One region of the Microbacterium sp. TWP3-1-2b2 genome, then DNA from elsewhere that is predicted to be linked to it. Evidence: riboswitches for the same ligand, from Rfam matches in the RefSeq annotation. Region 1 holds a riboswitch; the other holds the start of a gene.

Region 1 (9,643 bases):
GGTGGACGAATACGACGATCAGACGCAGAGTCTCCATGGCCACAGGTTAGGCCTGCGGGGCACCTTCCGCCAGGAAGGCGAGCCTCAGCCGCGCAGCTCGCGCAGCACCAGCGCTGTTCTCAGCGCGGCGTCGGCGGCCTCGGCGCCCTTGTCTTCCTTCGACCCATCGAGCCCGGCACGATCGAGTCCCTGCTTCTCGTCGTCCACAGTCAGCACGCCGAAGCCGACCGGCTTGCCGGCATCCAGCGCCACTCTGGTGAGGCCGTCTGTCGTGGCCGCGGCCACGTACTCGAAGTGCGGGGTGCCACCACGGATGATGACCCCGAGCGCGACCACGGTGTCCGCGCCCCCTGCGAACGCCGCTTGTGCCGCGACAGCCAGCTCGAACGACCCTGGCACGCGCACGAGCCGATGCGTCGCATGGGCGGCATTGAGCACTCGCTCCGCGCCGGCGATCATGCCGTCCGTGATTACTTCGTGCCAGGTGCCGGCGATGATCACGACGTCGAGTCCTGTCGCGTCGATCTGTCCGGCCGTCGATGGAGCTCCTGCGCCGCTCATGCGTTGTCCTTCCCTTGTGCGAGAGCCTCGGCCAGCTCGGCCTCGCCGATGATGTGACCCATGCGGTCCCGCTTGGTCTCGAGGTACTGGTGATTGTTCGGTCCGACGCCGACGATCAGCGGCACCTGCTCCGCGACGTCGAGTCCGAGTTCGCGGAGCTGCTTCACCTTGTCGGTGTTGTTGGTCAGCAGGCGCACCTTCGAGATGCCGAGATCACTGAGGATGCCGGCGGCCGCCGCGTACTCGCGGGCATCTGCCGGCAGCCCAAGGGCGAGATTGGCATCGACGGTGTCGAGGCCCTCTTCCTGCAGGCTGTAGGCGCGCAGCTTGTTGATGAGACCGATGCCGCGCCCCTCATGACCGCGCATGTAGATGACGACGCCGCCCTCTTTCTCGATCGCGTCGAGGGCAGCGTCGAGCTGCGGTCCGCACTCGCACTTGAGCGATCCGAACGCCTCACCGGTCAGGCACTCGGAGTGCACGCGCACCAGAGCCGTCTCGCCGAGTTCGCCGGACACGACCGCGATGTGGTCGGTGCCGGTCACGCGGTCCTTGTACGCGAGGAAGCGGAACGTGCCGTGATCGGTCGGAACCGTGGCATCTGCTCGAAGGCTCACTCGACGCTTGCCTGCGCGCGACGACACGACGGGTTCATCCTGAGGATCGATCTCGTTGAGGTGAGCGATGAGCTGCTCGATCGTGATCACGGGCACAGCGTCACGTGCGCCGAGTTCCTTGAGTCCAGGCAGACGCATCATGCTGCCGTCCTCGGCGACGACCTCTGCGATCGCGCCGACGGGCTGAAGACCTGCCAGTTTCATCAGGTCGACTGCGGCTTCCGTGTGCCCCCCGCGCTCTCGGACACCGCCGTCGACGGCCCGCAGTGGCAGCACGTGCCCTGGCCGGATCACGCTGGTCGATGTCGATGCCGGGTCGGCCAGCACGTTGAGCGTGTGTGCGCGGTCCGATGCGCTGATCCCCGTCGTGACACCCTCTGCCGCATCGACGCTGACCGTGTAGGCGGTGGAGCGGGCGTCCTCGTTCGACTCGACCATGGGCGGAAGGTTCAGGCTGTCGGCGAGGTCGGCCGGCATCGGCGCGCAGATGAAGCCGGATGACCAGCGCACCGTCCATGCGACCCATTCGGGTGTGGCGAGTTCGGCCGAGAGGATGACGTCTCCCTCGTTCTCGCGGTTCTCATCGTCGGCGACGATGACCGGTCGGCCGGCGCGCAGAGACGCGAGAGCTTCTTCTATCGTGGCAAGGCTCATCGCGAGCCTCCTTCCGAGACAGCCCGGAACGCGAGCAGGCGCTCGACATGACGGGCGAGGATGTCGGTTTCAAGATTGACGCGATCGCCGACGGAGCGGGATCCGAGTGTGGTCGCGACGAGAGTCTCCGGGATGAGCGAGATCTCGAACCAGGCGTGATCGGCCGCGGCGTCGCTGACGGCGCTGACGGTGAGAGAGGTTCCGTCCACGGCGATCGAGCCCTTGTCCACGACCAGAGGCGCGAGATCCGCAGGCAGGGAGATGCGCAGTACGCTCCACTCAGCGCCGGGCCGAACGTCGAGGACCTCGCCGGTGCCGTCGACGTGGCCCTGCACGATGTGCCCGCCGAGGCGCGCGCCGACGGGCATCGCCTTCTCGATGTTGACGCGGGTGCCGACGGATGCTGCGGCGAGTGCCGATACGTCGAGCGTCTGCTTCATCACGTCAGCGTCGAACGTGTCGAGCGTCGACCCGACGACAGTGAGGCACACGCCGGAGACGGCGATCGACTCGCCGTGCACGGGATCGTGCGCTGCCTTCGGCGCCCGGACGGTCAGCCGCCACCCGTCGCCGGCAGGCGCGATCGCAGTGATCTCGCCGATCTCCTCGATGATTCCGGTGAACATCAGCGGACTCCTTCGTTGTGGTCGGACTCGTTGTCTTCGAACGTGGCGATGGCAAGCATGTCGGCGCCGAGCGGGACCCATTCTTCGACCGCGAGTCGACGCGCGGCCGAGATCGTCGGTACGCCGATCTCGGTGAGCGCCAGTCGGCCACCGCCCAGCAGAACGGGAGCGACGTACGCGAGCACGCGATCGGCGAGACCGGCAGCGATGAACGAGCTGGCGAGCGTGGGCCCGCCTTCGATGAAGGCGCTCTGGATGCCGCGCTCATGCAGATCGGCGATCACCGACTGCAGGTCGCCCGCGGCATAGAACAGCGCCTCGTGCGGGTGCCGGCGCACCGCCGCGTCGGTCGGCGTCTCACGCGAGCCGATCACCACCGGTATCGGCTGGTGTTCGTAGAGCGTGTCGCCGTCGCGGGCGGTGAGCGCAGGGTCGTCCGCGAGAACTGTGCCGGTGCCGACGATGATCGCGTCGGCCGCTGCGCGACGGCGGTGCACATCGGCGCGTGCTGCGGATCCGGTGATCCACTGGCTCGAGCCGTCGGCCGCTGCGGCGCGGCCATCCAGGCTCTGCGCCCACTTCACGGTGATGTGCGGGCGGCCGAGGCGCTGCGCCGTGAGCCAGTCCGAGATGAGGGCGCGGGCGCCGTCTGCCTGTTCGCCTGCTTCGACCTCGACGCCGGCGCTTCGCAGTCGCTCGGCGCCACCACCTGAGACGACACCGGGATCGTCGAGCGCGTAGATCACGCGCGAGATTCCGGCGTCGATGAGTGCGAGCGAGCAGGGACCGGTGCGACCGGTGTGGTTGCAGGGTTCGAGGGTGACGACAGCAGTCGCTCCCCGTGCAGCGTCGCCCTGGAGCTTCGACAGGGCATCGATCTCGGCGTGCGGGGTGCCGGCGCCGTGGTGCCATCCCTCGGCGAGGATCTCACCTGCGGGGGAGAGGATGACGGCGCCCACCTGAGGGTTGGCCCCTCGTGGTCCGCGTGCGGCCAGCTCGAGCGCACGGGTCATCGCGTGGCGCTCCACCTCATGCACTGCCATCCGTCGTCCTTCTGCTCTTGCTCCGGGGATGACAGACGGCGCGCGTGCGCGCATCGTGCTGCCTCCCTTCCGGACTAGCGAGATATCTCTCGCATCACCGTCGGTACCGGAATTCCACCGGATCGGCATCTCGGTTTCCCTCGACGCTCGCGGACTGTCACCGCCGGTTCGGATTCACACCGACCCCGGAGCACGTTGATGCTCAGTGTAGTCAACGTATGCACACGCATTTCATTCCGTGACCGACTGACGACTGCTGAGCGTGTCGAAGGATCTACTTCAGAAGCCGCGAAAGCCGTCGGTCGGCGAGAGGCTTGCCGCCGGTCTGGCACGTGGGGCAGTATTCGAGCGACCTGTCCGCGAAGAACACGCTGCGCACCGTGTCACCGCAGACCGGGCACGGCTCTCCTCGTCGCGCGTGCACCTGCATCCCTCGTCGCTTGGCATCCTTGAGATCGGAGGGTGGTTTGCCGGATGCTTCGGCCACGGCATCCGTCAGCGTCGTGCGCATCGCGGTGAACAAACGATCGATCTCCGCCTCGTCGAGCGTTGCGGCAATCGCATACGGCGACATGCGTGCGGCGTGCAGGATCTCGTCGGAGTAGGCATTGCCGATGCCTGCGAGGACGGACTGATCGCGCAGCAGCCCTTTGATCTGCGTGCGACGGCCATCCAACAGTGCCGCGAACGCGGCGCGATCGAACGAGTCATCCAGCGGATCCGGTCCGAGTCGTGCGATGCCGGGCACGTCTTGAGGGTCGCGCACGACGTAGACGGCGAGCGACTTCTTCGTCCCCGCTTCGGTGAGATCGAACCCGCTGTCGTCGTTGAGGGCGACACGCAGCGCGATCGGCGACTTGCCCGGCTTGATGAGCGTCACCGGCAGCATCTCGTACCAGCGCAGCCAACCGGCCTTCGCGAGGTGGAACACGAGGTGCAGGTCGTCGCCGCATGACAGGACGATGAACTTGCCGTGACGAGTGGATGCTGTGATCTGCGCACCGTGCAGGGCGGTGTTCGGCGGATCGAAAGTCTTCAGGGCGGCGATCGCTCCGACGCTCGTCCGCGTGATCGTGCGGCCGACGGCGCGCTCGCCGAGGAACGCGACCAGCCCTTGCACCTCAGGCATCTCCGGCATGTCCTCATCCTGCCATTGGGATGCGACACGGGCCACCGGCATCCTGAGATGAACCGGCACGACCCTTCAGCTCGAGGAGTCCGCGCCGGGCAGGACGCTCCACTCGACCGGTGCGCGATCGTCGGTGGGCAGGAGCCCGGCGATCCAGCCGTCGTCGCGGCCACGAGGGCTGGTGAGGGCCTGCCGTTGGAGGCCCTCATAGCGGAATCCGAGTGCGCGCGCGGTGCGGGCGGATGCGACGTTCCCGGCGACCGCCTGCCAGCGGATGCGGGCGAGGTCCAGCTCTGCGAAGCCCCAATCGATCACCACGCGAGCCGCTTCGACCATGAATCCCTTCCCGCGCGTGCCGGCGGTCGCCCAGAATCCGATCTCGGCCGACGCACCGGTGGCGTGGGGTGCGATGTTGTGCAGGCCGATCATTCCGACGAGCACCTCGTGATGGAACAGGCCCCAGACGGTCTCTTCGCCGGATTCCCACCAGCCGGTGACCAGCTTCACGAAGTCTTCGCCGTCTGCACGCGTGTACGGGCTCGGAACGGTCGTCCAGCGCGGGATCTCCGGGTCCTGACACGCGTCCGTGATCGCATCGACGTCATCGGTCGTCGGTGCGCGGAGAACGAGGCGGTCGGTGCTCAGGATGACGGGTTCCATCCCGAAATCCTATGGCGAGGTGTCAGCCGGCGATGAGCAACCCCGGTGTCTGCGGGGCGGACTAAGCTCGTCAGGTGACTGTTCCGGGGATTCTGCGCGCCTTGGAAGAGGCGTCTCTTTACCATGACGCCCTCACCTGGGCGCAGACCGATGCCGATCTGGGGCTGGTCGACGGCCTCGATGCCCCGACGATCGCGGGACTGCTCGACAAGCGTGCGGGTTCAGGACATCCGGCATCACTGCTTGTCATCGCGCCGACGGGTCGTCGCGCGGAATCGCTCGCGGCGGCGCTCGGCTCGTATGTTCCGGATGCTGAGATCCTCAGTTTTCCGGCATGGGAGACGCTGCCGCACGAACGTCTGAGCCCCAGCCCGGACACGGTCGGTCGACGCCTGGACACACTTCGACGCATCACGACCTGGTCTGGAGAACGGCCGCTCGTCGTCGTCGCCTCGGTACGCGCAGCGCTGCAGCCGATCGCGGCGAATCTGGGCGACACCGCACCGTTGGAGCTCGCACTCGGCGCTCGAGGACTCGAACTCGACAGTGCGATCGAGCAACTCGTCGAGCGCGCGTACTCGCGTGTCGACATGGTCTCGCGCCGCGGTGAGTTCGCCGTGCGCGGCGGCATTCTCGACGTCTTCCCGCCGACATCCGAGCATCCGTACCGTGTCGAGTTCTTCGGCGATGAGATCGACCAGATCCGTGCCTTCTCGGTGGCCGACCAGCGCTCCCTCCCGGGGGATGTCGACCGTGTGGAGCTGCCGGCGACCCGTGAACTGCTGCTGACCGCTGACGTGCGAGACCGTGCGCGCTCTCTTATCTCCGGTTTCCCAGCGATCGCCGGGATGCTGGAGAAGATGGCCGAGGGCATTCCTGTCGAGGGGATGGAGTCGCTGCTGCCCGCAGTGTCCGGGCCGCTGAAGTCGCTCGCCGAGTACTTCCCAGAAGGCACCGCCGTCGCGCTCGTGGACCCTGAGCGCTCGACCGCTCGAGCGCAGAGTCTCGGTGAGACCAACCGCGAGTTCCTCGACGCGGCGTGGAGCGCCGCCACCTCCGGTGCCTCGGCGCCGATCGATCTGGGGGCCGGCGACTTCATCAGCGTGGCCAGGCTGCGCGAGATCGTGCGCGAGCGCGAAGGCGTCTGGTGGCGTTTCAGCCCGTTCGCCAGTGACGATGACGACGCAGCGAACATCGACGCGTCGATCATCCCGTCCTTCCACGGCAACGTGGACGGCGCGATCGATTTCGTGCAGGGACGGCTCGCCGACGGGTGGCGCCTCGTGATCGCGGCATCCGGTTCGGGTCTCGTCGACCGCGCCAGAGACGTGCTGTCCGATCGGGGGCTCGCGGCTCGCATCGTCGATTCGCTCACAGACGCACCAGAGGCCGGCGTCGCGACGCTCGTCCTCGGCGCGCTCGAGGCGGGGTTCCAGGTGCCAGAGGCGAAGCTCGCCGTCCTCACCGACAACGAGTTCTACGGCCGCACCATCGGCGGTGACCAACGCGTGGTGAAGAGACTCGCATCGCGCCGTAAGAACGTCGTCGACCCGCTGCAGCTCAAGAACGGTGACTTCGTCGTGCACGCGACGCACGGCATCGCGAAGTTCATCGAGATGACGCAGCGCGAGGTGTCGACAGGCGGGCGCAACGCCACCAAGACCACACGCGACTATCTGGTGCTGGAGTACGCGCCATCCAAGCGCGGCTACCCGGGTGACAAGCTGTACGTCCCGACCGACCAGCTCGACCTGCTCTCGAAGTACGTCGGCGGCGAATCGCCCACGCTCTCGAAGATGGGCGGCAGCGACTGGTCAGCGGCCAAGGGAAAGGCCCGCCGCGCAGTGCGCGACATCGCCGTCGAGCTCGTGAAGCTCTATTCGGCGCGGATGTCGGCGAAGGGGCACGCGTTCGGACCGGACACCCCATGGCAGCGTGAGCTGGAAGAGGCGTTCCCGTTCGCCGAGACGCCCGACCAGCTGCAGACGATCGACGAGATCAAGGCCGACATGGAGCGGCCGATCCCGATGGACCGACTGCTCTCCGGCGATGTCGGGTTCGGCAAGACCGAGGTCGCCGTCCGCGCCGCGTTCAAGGCGATCCAGGACGGCAAGCAGGTCGCGATGCTCGTCCCGACGACGCTGCTGGTCAAGCAGCACTTCGAGACGTTCGCCGAGCGCTTCGCCGGGTTCCCGGTGAAGGTGCGCGCGCTGTCACGTTTCCAGACCGACAAGGACGCTCGCCTCACCCTTGAAGGCCTGCTCGACGGCTCGGTCGACATGGTGATCGGCACGCACCGCATCCTCACGGATCAGATCATGTTCAAGGATCTCGGGCTGCTCATCATCGATGAGGAGCAGCGCTTCGGTGTCGAGCACAAGGACAAGCTGAAGAAACTGAAGACGAACGTCGACATCCTCGCGATGAGCGCGACGCCGATTCCGCGCACGCTCGAGATGGCGGTCACGGGCATTCGCGAGATGTCGACTCTCGCCACACCGCCCGAGGATCGGCATCCGATCCTCTCCTTCGTCGGTCCGCGCAGCGACAAGCAGATGGCCGCGGCGATCAGGCGCGAGATCCTGCGCGAGGGCCAGGTGTTCTTCGTGCACAACCGCGTGCAGTCGATCCAGCGGGTCGCTTCGGAGTTGGCCGAGCTCGTGCCTGAGGCGCGGATCGCCGTAGCCCACGGGCAGATGGGCGAGCACCTGCTCGAGCAGGTCGTCGACGACTTCTGGGAGCGCAAGTTCGATGTGCTCGTCTCGACGACGATCGTCGAGACGGGACTGGACATCTCGAACGCGAACACCATCATCATCGACAAGGCCGACAAGTACGGCCTCAGCCAGTTGCATCAGCTCCGTGGGCGCGTGGGACGAGGGCGGGAGCGCGCGTACGCCTACTTCCTCTACGACGACTCGAAGCCGCTGTCCGAGACCGCGGCTGATCGTCTGCAGACCATCGCAGTGAACAACGACCTCGGCAGCGGCATGCAGGTGGCGTTGAAGGACCTCGAGCTGCGCGGAGCAGGCAACATGCTCGGCGGAGAGCAGGCCGGTCACATCGCCGGCGTCGGGTTCGACCTGTACCTGCGGATGGTCGGCGAAGCAGTGGCGAACTTCCGCGGCGAGGACGTCGAGACCGGCAATGAACTCCGGATGGAGGTGCCGGTGGATGCGCGCATCCCCGAGACGTACATCGACAGCGAGCGACTGCGCCTCGAGGCCTACCAGAAGCTGTCTGCTGCGGCAGCCGCGACGGCGAAGGACGATGCCATCGACCTCGTGGTCGAGGAGCTCACCGACCGCTACGGCACGCCTCCGGAGGAGGTCGACGGTCTGTTCGCGATCGCGCGACTGCGTCGACGTGCGGCCACGGCCGGTCTCACGGATGTCGTCGTCATGGGGTCGAACCTGCGGATCGCTCCGGCGCGCCTTGAGGATTCGATGAAGGTGCGCTTGCAGCGGCTGTACCCGAAGGCCAAGCTGGTCGGCGGAGGAGAGGCGCTGCTCGTACCGCTGCCGGTGGATGCCGACATCCTCGGATGGGTGTCGCAGCTGCTCATCGCCCTGTTCCCTGAGCCGGTCAAGGCCGGGAGCTGACCCCGGGCGGATCAGGCCGCCGAGCCGAGATAGAGCAGTGTGCCGTCGGGATCGCGCACCTGCGCGACGCGTTCGCCCCAGGGCATGTCGTCGGGGGCCGCGACCGGCGTCGCCCCGGCATCCGTCGCTCGCGAGTACGCGCTGTCGACCTCATCGACGTACAGCCAGATCGCTACCGGATCACCGCTCGACACCTCGGGTTCATGACCGATCCCGATGGCGCCGCCGCCCACCGCGAGCGCCACATAGACGGCTCGCCCCTCGTGCTCGTAGCGATAATCGACGGTTGCCGAGAACGCTCGCTCGTAGAACATCACCAGTCGCGACAGATCGGTCGTGCGCAGGATAGGGAACAGCCTCGTCACCGTCATGCCGAGACCGTACGCCCACCACGAGACGTGGCACAAGGGTGAGTGGGTTCGAGCGGGAAGGCCGATCGCACACGTTCCGGTAGGACTAGTCTGGCCGCATGTTGTACGAGCACCTCGGGGTTCGCCCCCGCGTCCATGAGACCGCCGTCATCGCGCCCACCGCCGTCATCTCCGGCGACGTGGAGATCGGACCGGACTGCCAAGTGCTGCACGGCGCCGTGATCACTGCGGAGGGCGGCCCGATCACCCTGGGCGAGAACGTCATCGTGATGGAGAACGCGATCGTGCGGGCCAGTTCCGCCAATCCTGTGCACGTCGGCGACCACGTGCTGATCGGCCCAGGGGCATCCGTGTCCGGTGCGGTTATCGGGAACGAGGTG
Region 2 (9,643 bases), 1.3 Mb from region 1:
GCACCTACCGACTCCATTTCGACACCGGCGGATACTACGCCCGCACCGATACGCCCACCTTCTATCCCGAAGTCGTGCTCACTTTCGTCGTCGATGACGAGCAGCGTCACTACCACGTGCCGCTTCTGCTGAGCCCCTTCGCATATTCGACCTACCGAGGAAGTTAGAACGATGACCGACATCATGACCCACACCGAGACAGACACCGTGACGCCGAACGACGGCATCATCCTCGGCCCGAACCAGTACGGCAAAGCCGAGGTCCGTGTCGTCAAGGTCACCAGAGACGGCGACCGGCATTCGATCGAGGATCTCAACGTCACCTCTCAGTTGCGCGGCGACTTCAGGGCTGCGCACCTCGACGGCGACAACGGTCACGTCGTCGCGACCGACACTCAGAAGAACACCGTCTTCTGCTTCGCCCGAGAAGGGATCGGCTCACCTGAAGCCTTCCTGCTGCGTCTGTCGGATCACTTCACCGGAGAGTTCGACTGGGTCGAAGGCGGACGCTGGCTCGCCGAGAGCTACGCCTGGGATCGGATCCTGGTAGACGGTGAGGAGCATGACCACTCGTTCGTCCGATCGGGGCAGGAGACGCGTACGGCAGTCGTCGTCGCCGAGGGAGCAGAGCGCCACATCATCGCGGGGCTCAAGGGACTGACGGTGCTCAAGACGACGCAGTCCGGATTCGTCGGTTTCCCGAGGGATCGTTACACGTCGCTCAAGGAGACCACCGACCGTATCCTCGCGACCGATGTCTCGGCGCGCTGGCGATACGCACCGGATGCTGGGTCCAGAGACCTGGACTTCAACGCGATCTATGCGGATGTGAAACGCATCCTGCTCGAGGAATTCACCCGGCGTTACTCGGCGGCGCTGCAGGCGACGCTGTTCGACATGGGACGCGCCGTGCTCACCGCGCATCCCGAGATCGCGGAGATCCGCTTCTCGATGCCCAACAAGCATCATTTCGTCGTCGATCTCGAGTCGTACGGTCTCGACAACCCCAATGAGGTGTTCTTCGCCTCCGATCGCTCATACGGTCTGATCGAAGCCGCCGTGACGCGCGAGGGTCAGGCCGAGGTGGCGTCCGCATGGGAGGCGGTCAGCTCGTTCTGCTGAGCGCCTCTGCTCGATCCGGATCAGCCCTCAGACGAATCGCACCGCATGCTGCAGGCGCGTGCGCACATCGAACAGCTCATTGCCGCCGATGTCGCGCGCGCCTGGCACGCCCTGGCGCAGCACGGTGCGCAGGGCGCTACGGCGCACGACGACCACCGGGACTCCGCGAACCTTCCCGAGCGGGGTGATTGCCTGGTCGAGATCGTCGTCCGGGAGCACGACGATGGCGCCGCCGAAGCGGACGCGGGCCGAGCGGGCCACGACGCGCATGCGTGCGAGGAGCGCGGCGATGGGTGCGGCACCGTCGACGGCCGGGCCGATGATCTCGCCGCGCCGGAAGCGGACGATCTCACCGAAGTCCTCCGACAGCACGCCATAGAGTCCTGATGGGCTGAGGATGACGTGGTCGAGTTTGTCGTCGGGGTGTGCGCCGGTGGCGACGTCGTGCCAGACGGTGAAGCCCATGCCGAGCTCGGAGACGGTGCGCGCCGTCTCCTCTTCGGCGAGGGCATCGGCGAGCATGCGGCGCAGTTCATGCGGGGCTGATCGCACGAGCGCCGGGTCGTAAGGGTCGCGGACTTCGACGCCGTGGCCCGCCCATTCGCGGATCAGCGACAGGTAGCGCTCGCGACGCCATCCGCCAGGGTGACCGTAGGAGCGCGCCTTCGGACGGGTGTCCGTGCGAGCGGGGGGTGCCTGCCAGCCGTTCCACGTCACCTCTTCATCGGTGAAGCCGTGGCCCCTGTCGTATGTCGCGCGTGCTTCGGCCGTGCCGACGAGTTCCCATGCCCGTTGCACCTGGATGAAGGCGGCGGCATCTCCACCGGCATCCGGATGCGTCTGACGCAGGCGCAGGCGAAACGCGCGCTTGATCTCGTCATCTGTCGCAGCGGGGTCGACGCCGAGCACCTCGTAGGCCGAGGCGGAGAGCGGGCTGTCGAACATCACTGTCCATTCTCGTCGGTCTTCACCAACCTCGGGTCCGGCATGATCGTTTCGATCTTCGGTTTGGCGTTCGCGTGCGCGCGCCACCAGACCACGAAGCCGACGGCGGTGAAGATGCCGTAGAAGACGTACATGAAGCCAGTGGCGTAGTAGCCGGAGCTGAACAGAAGGGGGACGCCGACGACGTCGACAGCGATCCAGATGAGCCAGAACTCGGTCCACCCCTTCGCCATGCCGTATGTCGCGAGCAAGGAGCCGACGAAGGTCCAGGCATCCGCCCAGACCGGCTCCCATGAGCCGAGCAGACGGAACAGGGGAGTGAGGGCGATCGTGCCGATGATCATCACGAGGACGAGACCGACGCGAGCGCCGTTCGGTGCCCAGCGGGGCGTCACCTGCCCGCCGTCTGCCTTCGCTTGGCGCCAGCGGACCCAGCCGTAGATCGCGACGGCGATGAACATGATCTGGCGACCTGCCTGGCCGAGCAGGTTCGGCAGCGAATGGGCGGGGTTGAGGATGGAGCCGAGGAACACCGTCAGCAGCAGCAGGTTGCCGATGATTCCGACCGGCCACGCCCAGATCTTGCGGCGCATGCCGCCGAGGGCGCTGGCGAGACCGAAGACGTTGCCGACGACTTCGCGGATGAGCAGGCTCTGCCCGCCGGGCAGCACCCATTGCGAGTTGAAGGCGTCGACCAGCCAGCGCAGGATTTCCATCGTTCTCCATTCGGCATCGATGCTGCCGAGGAGGATGCTGCGAGCCGCCGTGCGCGTCGCCGCACACAGCTCACGCTGTGCTTCTCCCATCCAGACTTTGACTGTCGGTACCGGAGTTCCACCGGTTCAACCGAAGCTCCGAAGAGCTGCGGGTCGCGGACTATGACCGCCGGTTCGGAATTTCACCGACCCCGGAGCACGTGTGTGTTCATCCGGAACTTTACCCGAGGCTGGGGATGAGCTCGTCAAGTCCGGCGACGGTCAGGTCGAAATGATCGGATGCCGTCGGCGGATCGCCGACCGGCCGACCGACGTAGCAGGTGCGCATGCCGGCCTTCTGCGCCGCGCGGAGATCCCAGGCATGGGCAGCGACCATGAGGATTCTTTCCGGCGCTCGATCGGCGACCTGCACGGCGCGTTCGTAGAGCGCGGGTGCGGGCTTGTACGCGCTGACTTCGTGAGCTGTCACGGCGTGGTGCCACCGCATGCCGCTGTGCGCGGCGAGGTGAAGGAGCGTCGTCGGACCCGCGTTGGAGAGTGCGAGCACGGGCAGACGCGCGGTGAGGCGCTCGAGTTCGGCGACGGAATCCGGCCACGGTGGAAGGCGCCTGCTCGCGGTCGCGAGGTGAGTGAGGGCGTCCGGCTGTGCAACAACTCCCAAGGCTGCTGCGTCGTCGAGGACATGGCGGGCAGCTTCTGCGTCGAGCACCTCCGAGTCGACGTACGTGCGGCGCCCTTCGGCGATCTCGGTCTGCTCACGGGCGACGAATCGCTGCCAACTCTCGGCCAGGGACCGCACTTGCCGGACGTCAGCGTGGGGGACTGCCGCGCGAATCGCGGTTCGCAGCCCCGTCGGCTCGTCGACAAGGGTCCCCAGCACGTCGAATACGACGACATCGACGTCAGCCAACTGCATCATTTCAGGGCCAACAGCCCTGCATCACCGCGTGTTCCATGTGGGTTCTCGTTCTTGTGCGGGTTCTCGTGCACGTGCGGTGTTGCGGGTGTGGTCGAGGGCGTCGTCGACGGCTTGGTAGTCGAGGTGTGGGGATCGCCATCGGGCGTAGGGGTCCCACCATCCGGGGCCTCGGATTTCGGGGAGCCCGTTTCGGATGCGGATTCGCCAGTTGCCTTCGTCGAGGGTGCGGTGGTGGTGCCAGCACAGGGGGGCCCCGTTGCTCGTATGCGTCGGTCCGCCGCGAGCATGCTCTTGCACGTGGTGGATCTCGCACCATTCGGCGGGGATGTGGCAGCCGGGGATGAGGCATTCGCGGTCTCTGAGCACGATCGCCCGGCGTTGGGTTGCGTTGAACAGGCGCGCGCTGGTGCTGATTGCGACGATCGCACCGTTCTCATCGAACAGGACCCGTTGGATCCCTCCGGCGCATCCGGCATTATCGGCCGCCCCGAGGGGGACGTCGTACCCGGCGCCTTCGACGGTTGCCCGGCCGGTGCGGTGGGCGAAGTCTTCTGCGGTGACGGAGACGACCAGCGTCGGTGCGGCACCGCCGAGGGTGGGCATGCCTCCGGAAGCGGCGGCGACCATCAGCGCGGTCGCGAACGCGTCGTGACGTTTCTGAGCGTGCGTGCGCAGGTCCGCTGACTCCACCGGCGGCGACGTTGCCTTGTGGGGTTCGAGCCCGTCCGCACGATCCGACACCTCCTCCGCCCCGTACTCAGCGCTGCCGGTGGAGTACTTCGCCGCGGACCCGTCACGGTCCCCGTCGCCACCATGCTCGTGGTCGTCTTCGCCACGCTCCCCGTCGCCCGTGTCGTCGGACGGACGAAACCGCACCGCAGAACCGCTGCCCTCGTCTCCCGTTTTCGGGTTCAGGAGACTGTCGATGAGTTTCTGCAACTGTGCCGCGACTTCCGGGAGCAGCTCGCCCCGCACGGGCACGGATCCGTCCCGGAGTTTCCCGATCGTGAAGTGCCGCCGCCGCTTCCCCGCACGATCCGACGGCTCCGCACCATCCGGATCAAGACGCGCCACAATATGCGCAGCCAACGCGGCGAGCTCATCCGTCGTCGGCAACGGCGCCCGCTCGACCGCCGCTGTGGTGTCGTCGGTGTCGTCCCCGGAACCATCCAACGGCAGCCCGCATGCGAACCTGGCCAGCACCGTATCCGCCGCCAAACGATCCGCAACCCCGATCCGCACCGCTTTCTGCAACGGTCCCGTGCACGCGAGAAACCCACCCAACGACAAGAAGCCCTCAGCCAACGCCGCAGCCAGTCCGGGGAACTTCCCCGGCAACAACCCGCCCGAGGTGATGTCCACCTCCCGGTGCACGGCCCCCGCCGCGGTCACAAACCGCCGTGCGGTCGCACCGTCCACAAGAAGGGTGCGCCGCAGCACCTCCGCCGCATCACGGCACCCTGCCCGCGTCGAGAACCGCCCGTCCCGCTCGCACTGATCCCGCGCCACGATCCGCTCCGTCACCGCAACGACCGCACCCTCCACCCGCCGCAGCACACGACCCAACGCCTGCACGACATCGAGGAGCTCACCATCACCCGCGAACCGCACAGCACCGGAAGACCCCATCGCATCGGCCAACAACCGATCGATGCCCGCCAACTCCTCCGCCAGTGATGCCATACCCCCATTCAACCCAAGACCACCGACATTCAAACCCCAGATCAGAGCACATTCACGACCTGTGGATAACCACCCGAAACCAACCTCGGTGCAGGAAGGGTGGGCACGATCGCCGGCGCGCGATGACTGAACAGGCGCGGCGGCGAACGCGAGCACTCAAGGGTTCGACCCCACCGACACACATGCGATCTGGTGTCCCAGCATCCCCCGGCGTACGTTCGAGTCATGTCCGCACTCACGGTGGATCCCGCAACAGAAGCACGCGTGCGAGCCGCGATGTCATCGACACCTCGGGCAGACTTCCTGCCTCCTGAAGTGCGCCATCTTGCGGACGCCGACCACCCGGTGCTGATCGGTTGGAATGCGACGAACTCGCAGCCGTCGACCGTCGCCAGAATGCTGGGACTGCTCGATGTGCAGCACGGCGACCGCGTGCTCGACGTGGGCAGCGGCTCGGGGTGGACCACAGCGGTGCTCGCGGCTCTGACCGGCGAGATGGGCATGGTCATCGGCGTAGAACTCGTTCCGCAACTGGTGAGGTACGGACGAGAGCGACTTGTGGAGACGGGGGTGCGTGCCGAGATCCGGCAAGCGATCGCCGACACGCTGGGTCTCCCCGATGAGGCGCCGTTCGACCGCATCCTCGTCTCTGCACAGGCGACAGCGGTTCCGGTGCAGCTGGAGGCGCAGCTCGCCGAGGGCGGGCGCCTTGTCGTGCCGGTCGCAGGGGTGATGACGGTCGTCGACATCGCCGGTGGGCGACCCCAACGGCGAGAGGATGCCGGGCGCTACAGCTTCGTTCCTCTCAAGGAACGCGAGAACCATTGAGCTCTTCCGTGGTCAAGGCGGAGCAAGACAGCCTCACGCCTCCAGGTCCGCCCACCCCGCGATGTCGACGCCGTGATTATCCGGCGATGCGATCGTCCACGACTCGGGCGCCGTGTCCTCGTCAGCGATACGCCCGCCGGCGGCGACCGCCGCTCGAACCCGTCCCTCCGCCTGATCCGCCGGCACTGAGACATCGATGTGCGTCCGTCCACGACCCGGTCGCGCGGGGCTGAGCTCGTGAAACCAGAGATGCGGGCCGCGCCGCAGCGGATCGATCAGATCCTCATCTCCGACTCGGCGGTAGCCGAAGGCTGCTTCCCAGAACGGGCGGGTGTCGACACCGGCATCCTGCGCCACCGCGATGCCGACCACCATCAGCATGCTGGCGTCAGCGACCAATCCCATCGATCGCGCCGCTGCGCTGACGGTGGCCGCGAGGTCGGCGTCCTTGCGCGTCAGCGCGCCGTCGGGGCGTGAGCACGACCTGATCACCACGCCCTCCGGACGCACGTCCACATCCGGCTCATGGCCGACGGTCGTCGCTGCGACGGAGATCGCGCCGACGAACTCCGCGGCCTCGGCGAATGACGACGTGCGATAGAACGCGTGCGCTCCCCAGAAGAGCACGCGCCAGTCTTCGACGCCGGCGGTCGCATGGAATTCTTTCGGGAGGAGCTGCTCGAAGACGTCCATGCCGTCGAGGCTACGCCCGCTTCCGACCACCGAGAAGGCCTTCTCCGGGTGCGATCCAAGCGGCAACTCCGCTGTGCGACGCCCACCTATACTGACCAGCAATGGCCAGATACGTGAGTGACACAGCCAGGGCCAACTGGAGCTCGCTGGTCTCGACTTCCCTTGGCGCCGGACTCGTCGCAATCGCCTCGCTGAGCGGCGAGATCTCCATCGCCGAACCGGACGGCCATTTCGAAGCAGGGGTGTTGTTCTATCTGACGTCCTGGCCGCTGTTCGCCGCCGTCTACCTGATCTGGACGCACGCGGCGTATACGCGCCGTGGGCCGAGAGCGCTGGGAACCACATCTCGTCGCGAACGGGCGTTGAAGCGACGATGGTGGTCGTTGCTGTTCGGCTACGGCGGCGCGTCCAGTTGGACGCTGACGGGTGCGTCGATCACGATCCTCATCAGTCTGCTCATCGCGCAGAACCCGGATTATCGGCAGAGCCTGGTGCACGTCGCGCTCGGCTTGCTCTGCGTCGCGTCATCGTGGGCTCTTATGGTCTACGCATTCGCGTTGGAGTTCCTGCGCGTGAACACTGCGGACGACCGTGCGCACATCCACCTCGAGACCGGCGACGACATGTTGTTCGGCGACTACCTGACTCTGACGGTGTTGTTGTCCACCATGGCGGCGACCGTGTCAGCCAGCATCCGCTCACGCGAAGCCTGGCTGCTCGTGCGCACCAACGTGCTGTTCGCTTTCGTCTTCAATTCGGTGATCGTCGCGATGGTGGTGTCGCTGCTGCTCGGCGGCCTGCTCGGCTGAGACTGCGACTCAGGCTCAGGCTCAGGCGGCCACCGTCGCCGGCGATTCTTCGCCCTCGTGGAAGCTCGGGTTCTTGCCCAGCATCCGCCCGATCAGCAGCACCACCCCGACGACGATGAGGCCGATGACAAGGCCTGCCACGGCCGAGACGAACGTCTCGCCGATCCATGCGATGACTCCACCGGCGGGAGCAAGGAAGTCATGGATGCCGTGCAGCATGTCGCTGAAGAAGACCAGCCCGACCTCGCCGAGATTCGCGAGCAGCAGGTGCCCGCCGACCCACAGCATGGCGACTGTTCCGACGACGCTGATGACGCGGAACACCGCGGGCATCGACCGAACGATCCGGGTCCCGGTGTGCCGCACCCTGCGCGATTCGTTCTTCGCCATCTTCAGACCGATGTCATCGATCTTGACGAGGAGCGCGACCGCCCCGTACACGATGATCGTCATCATCAGCGCGATGACAGCGAGGATCGCGAGCGTCATCCAGATGCTGAGTCCGGCGTCGAGGTTCGCCAACGAGATGAGCATGATCTCGGTCGACAGGATGAGGTCGGTGCGGATCGCACCCCACACGAGCTTGTTCTCGTTGCGGGCGCCCTCATCGGCATGACCGTGATGGAATCCGAACCACTCCAGAACCTTCTCCGCGCCCTCGAAGCAGAGATACGTGCCGCCGAGGATGAGGAGGTACGGCAGCACCCACGGCGCGAACGCGGTCAGCAGCAGTGCGATCGGAATGATGATCACGAACTTGTTGACGAGCGAACCGAGCGTGATCTTGAAGACCACCGGCAGTTCGCGTGCCGGTGAGATGCCCTGCACGTACTGCGGAGTCACGGCCGCATCGTCGATCACGACTCCCGCCGCTTTCGCAGACGCCTTCATTGCGGCGCTCAGAATGTCGTCGACGACGGCGAGCAGACCAACCGACATGCATCCCCCTGTGTGAGTGGCAGGAAAGCAACATTACTGGCATCGAGTGAAATCGGATGCCGCGAAGCCACCTGCCCGCGACGTCGATGTCGTGTGGAATGCCGTGGGGAGCGAGACTGTTCTTATCCCTGACAGAGGAGAAGCACTATGACTGACACTGGAACCATCACCCGCACCCCCGGCACTGAGACAGCCGTCCTCGCCGGCGGATGTTTCTGGGGCATGGAAGACCTCGTCCGTCGCCAGCCTGGCGTGCTCGACACCAGGGTCGGCTACACCGGCGGCGAGAACGCCAACGCGACCTACCGCAACCACCCCGGTCACGCTGAAGCGCTGGAGGTCGTGTTCGACCCCACGAAGACGACCTACCGCGACATCCTCGCGTTCTTCTTCCAGATCCACGACCCCTCGACCCTCAACCGCCAGGGCAACGACATCGGCACGAGCTACCGCTCGGCGATCTTCCCGCTGAGCCCCGAGCAGGAGCACATCGCCCGCGACACGATCGCCGACGTCGATGCGTCAGGCCTCTGGCCCGCCAAGGCGGTCACCACGATCGAGCCGGAGGGCCCGTTCTGGGAGGCCGAGCCCGAGCACCAGGACTACCTGATCACCTACCCGAACGGGTACACCTGCCACTTCCCGCGCGCGGGATGGGTGCTGCCGAAGCGCGAAGAGACCGCCAACGCCTGACCGGCCTCAGCCGACCCGCAAGGAGCGCCCCCAGGGTTGAGCCGGGTCATGGATGGCGACGGCCAGGGTGGTGTCCGACTGGCCGTAGTACGCGAACCATCGATCCTTGAACTTCACGAGCCCCTCCACGAAGGTCACGTTCGAGACGAGCCCGTTGGTGTCTTCGAAAGTCTGCGGGCGGAGCCACGGTTCCTGAAGTCGGGCGATCACCTTCGTCGGCTCATCGGGATCGATCGCGATCTGGCCGCATCGGTAGTCGACATCGACCGAGCCGTCATCGTGGACGGTGCGCGTCG

Evidence for each region. Region 1 has a riboswitch for FMN ahead of ribD (bifunctional diaminohydroxyphosphoribosylaminopyrimidine deaminase/5-amino-6-(5-phosphoribosylamino)uracil reductase RibD). Riboswitches for the same ligand answer to the same signal wherever they lie in the genome.
Region 2: it holds a riboswitch for FMN, as region 1 does, so the genes downstream of both, pnuC (nicotinamide riboside transporter PnuC) here and ribD (bifunctional diaminohydroxyphosphoribosylaminopyrimidine deaminase/5-amino-6-(5-phosphoribosylamino)uracil reductase RibD) in region 1, are expected to answer to the same signal.

What each region holds. Positions count from the first base shown of each region.
Region 1 covers NZ_JAFCTS010000001.1:1,524,105-1,533,747, reverse strand. Annotated here, with positions in the region: gene ACP7AR_RS07690 (Fe-S protein) at 1-37, opposite strand, end outside; gene ribH (6,7-dimethyl-8-ribityllumazine synthase) at 85-561, opposite strand; gene ribA (GTP cyclohydrolase II) at 558-1,832, opposite strand; gene ACP7AR_RS07675 (riboflavin synthase) at 1,829-2,458, opposite strand; gene ribD (bifunctional diaminohydroxyphosphoribosylaminopyrimidine deaminase/5-amino-6-(5-phosphoribosylamino)uracil reductase RibD) at 2,458-3,501, opposite strand; FMN riboswitch at 3,554-3,698, opposite strand; gene ACP7AR_RS07665 (Fpg/Nei family DNA glycosylase) at 3,776-4,639, opposite strand; gene ACP7AR_RS07660 (GNAT family N-acetyltransferase) at 4,706-5,290, opposite strand; gene mfd (transcription-repair coupling factor) at 5,365-8,892, shown strand; gene ACP7AR_RS07650 (VOC family protein) at 8,904-9,263, opposite strand; gene ACP7AR_RS07645 (gamma carbonic anhydrase family protein) at 9,362-9,643, shown strand, end outside.
Region 2 covers NZ_JAFCTS010000001.1:2,825,298-2,834,940, forward strand. Annotated here, with positions in the region: gene uraH (hydroxyisourate hydrolase) at 1-167, shown strand, start outside; gene pucL (factor-independent urate hydroxylase) at 172-1,122, shown strand; gene ACP7AR_RS13935 (J domain-containing protein) at 1,150-2,067, opposite strand; gene pnuC (nicotinamide riboside transporter PnuC) at 2,067-2,783, opposite strand; FMN riboswitch at 2,858-2,986, opposite strand; gene ACP7AR_RS13945 (haloacid dehalogenase type II) at 3,004-3,693, opposite strand; gene ACP7AR_RS13950 (DUF222 domain-containing protein) at 3,724-5,385, opposite strand; gene ACP7AR_RS13955 (protein-L-isoaspartate O-methyltransferase family protein) at 5,611-6,213, shown strand; gene ACP7AR_RS13960 (VOC family protein) at 6,247-6,906, opposite strand; gene ACP7AR_RS13965 (DUF1345 domain-containing protein) at 7,008-7,715, shown strand; gene ACP7AR_RS13970 (DUF808 domain-containing protein) at 7,737-8,654, opposite strand; gene msrA (peptide-methionine (S)-S-oxide reductase MsrA) at 8,802-9,347, shown strand; gene ACP7AR_RS13980 (glycoside hydrolase family 130 protein) at 9,354-9,643, opposite strand, start outside.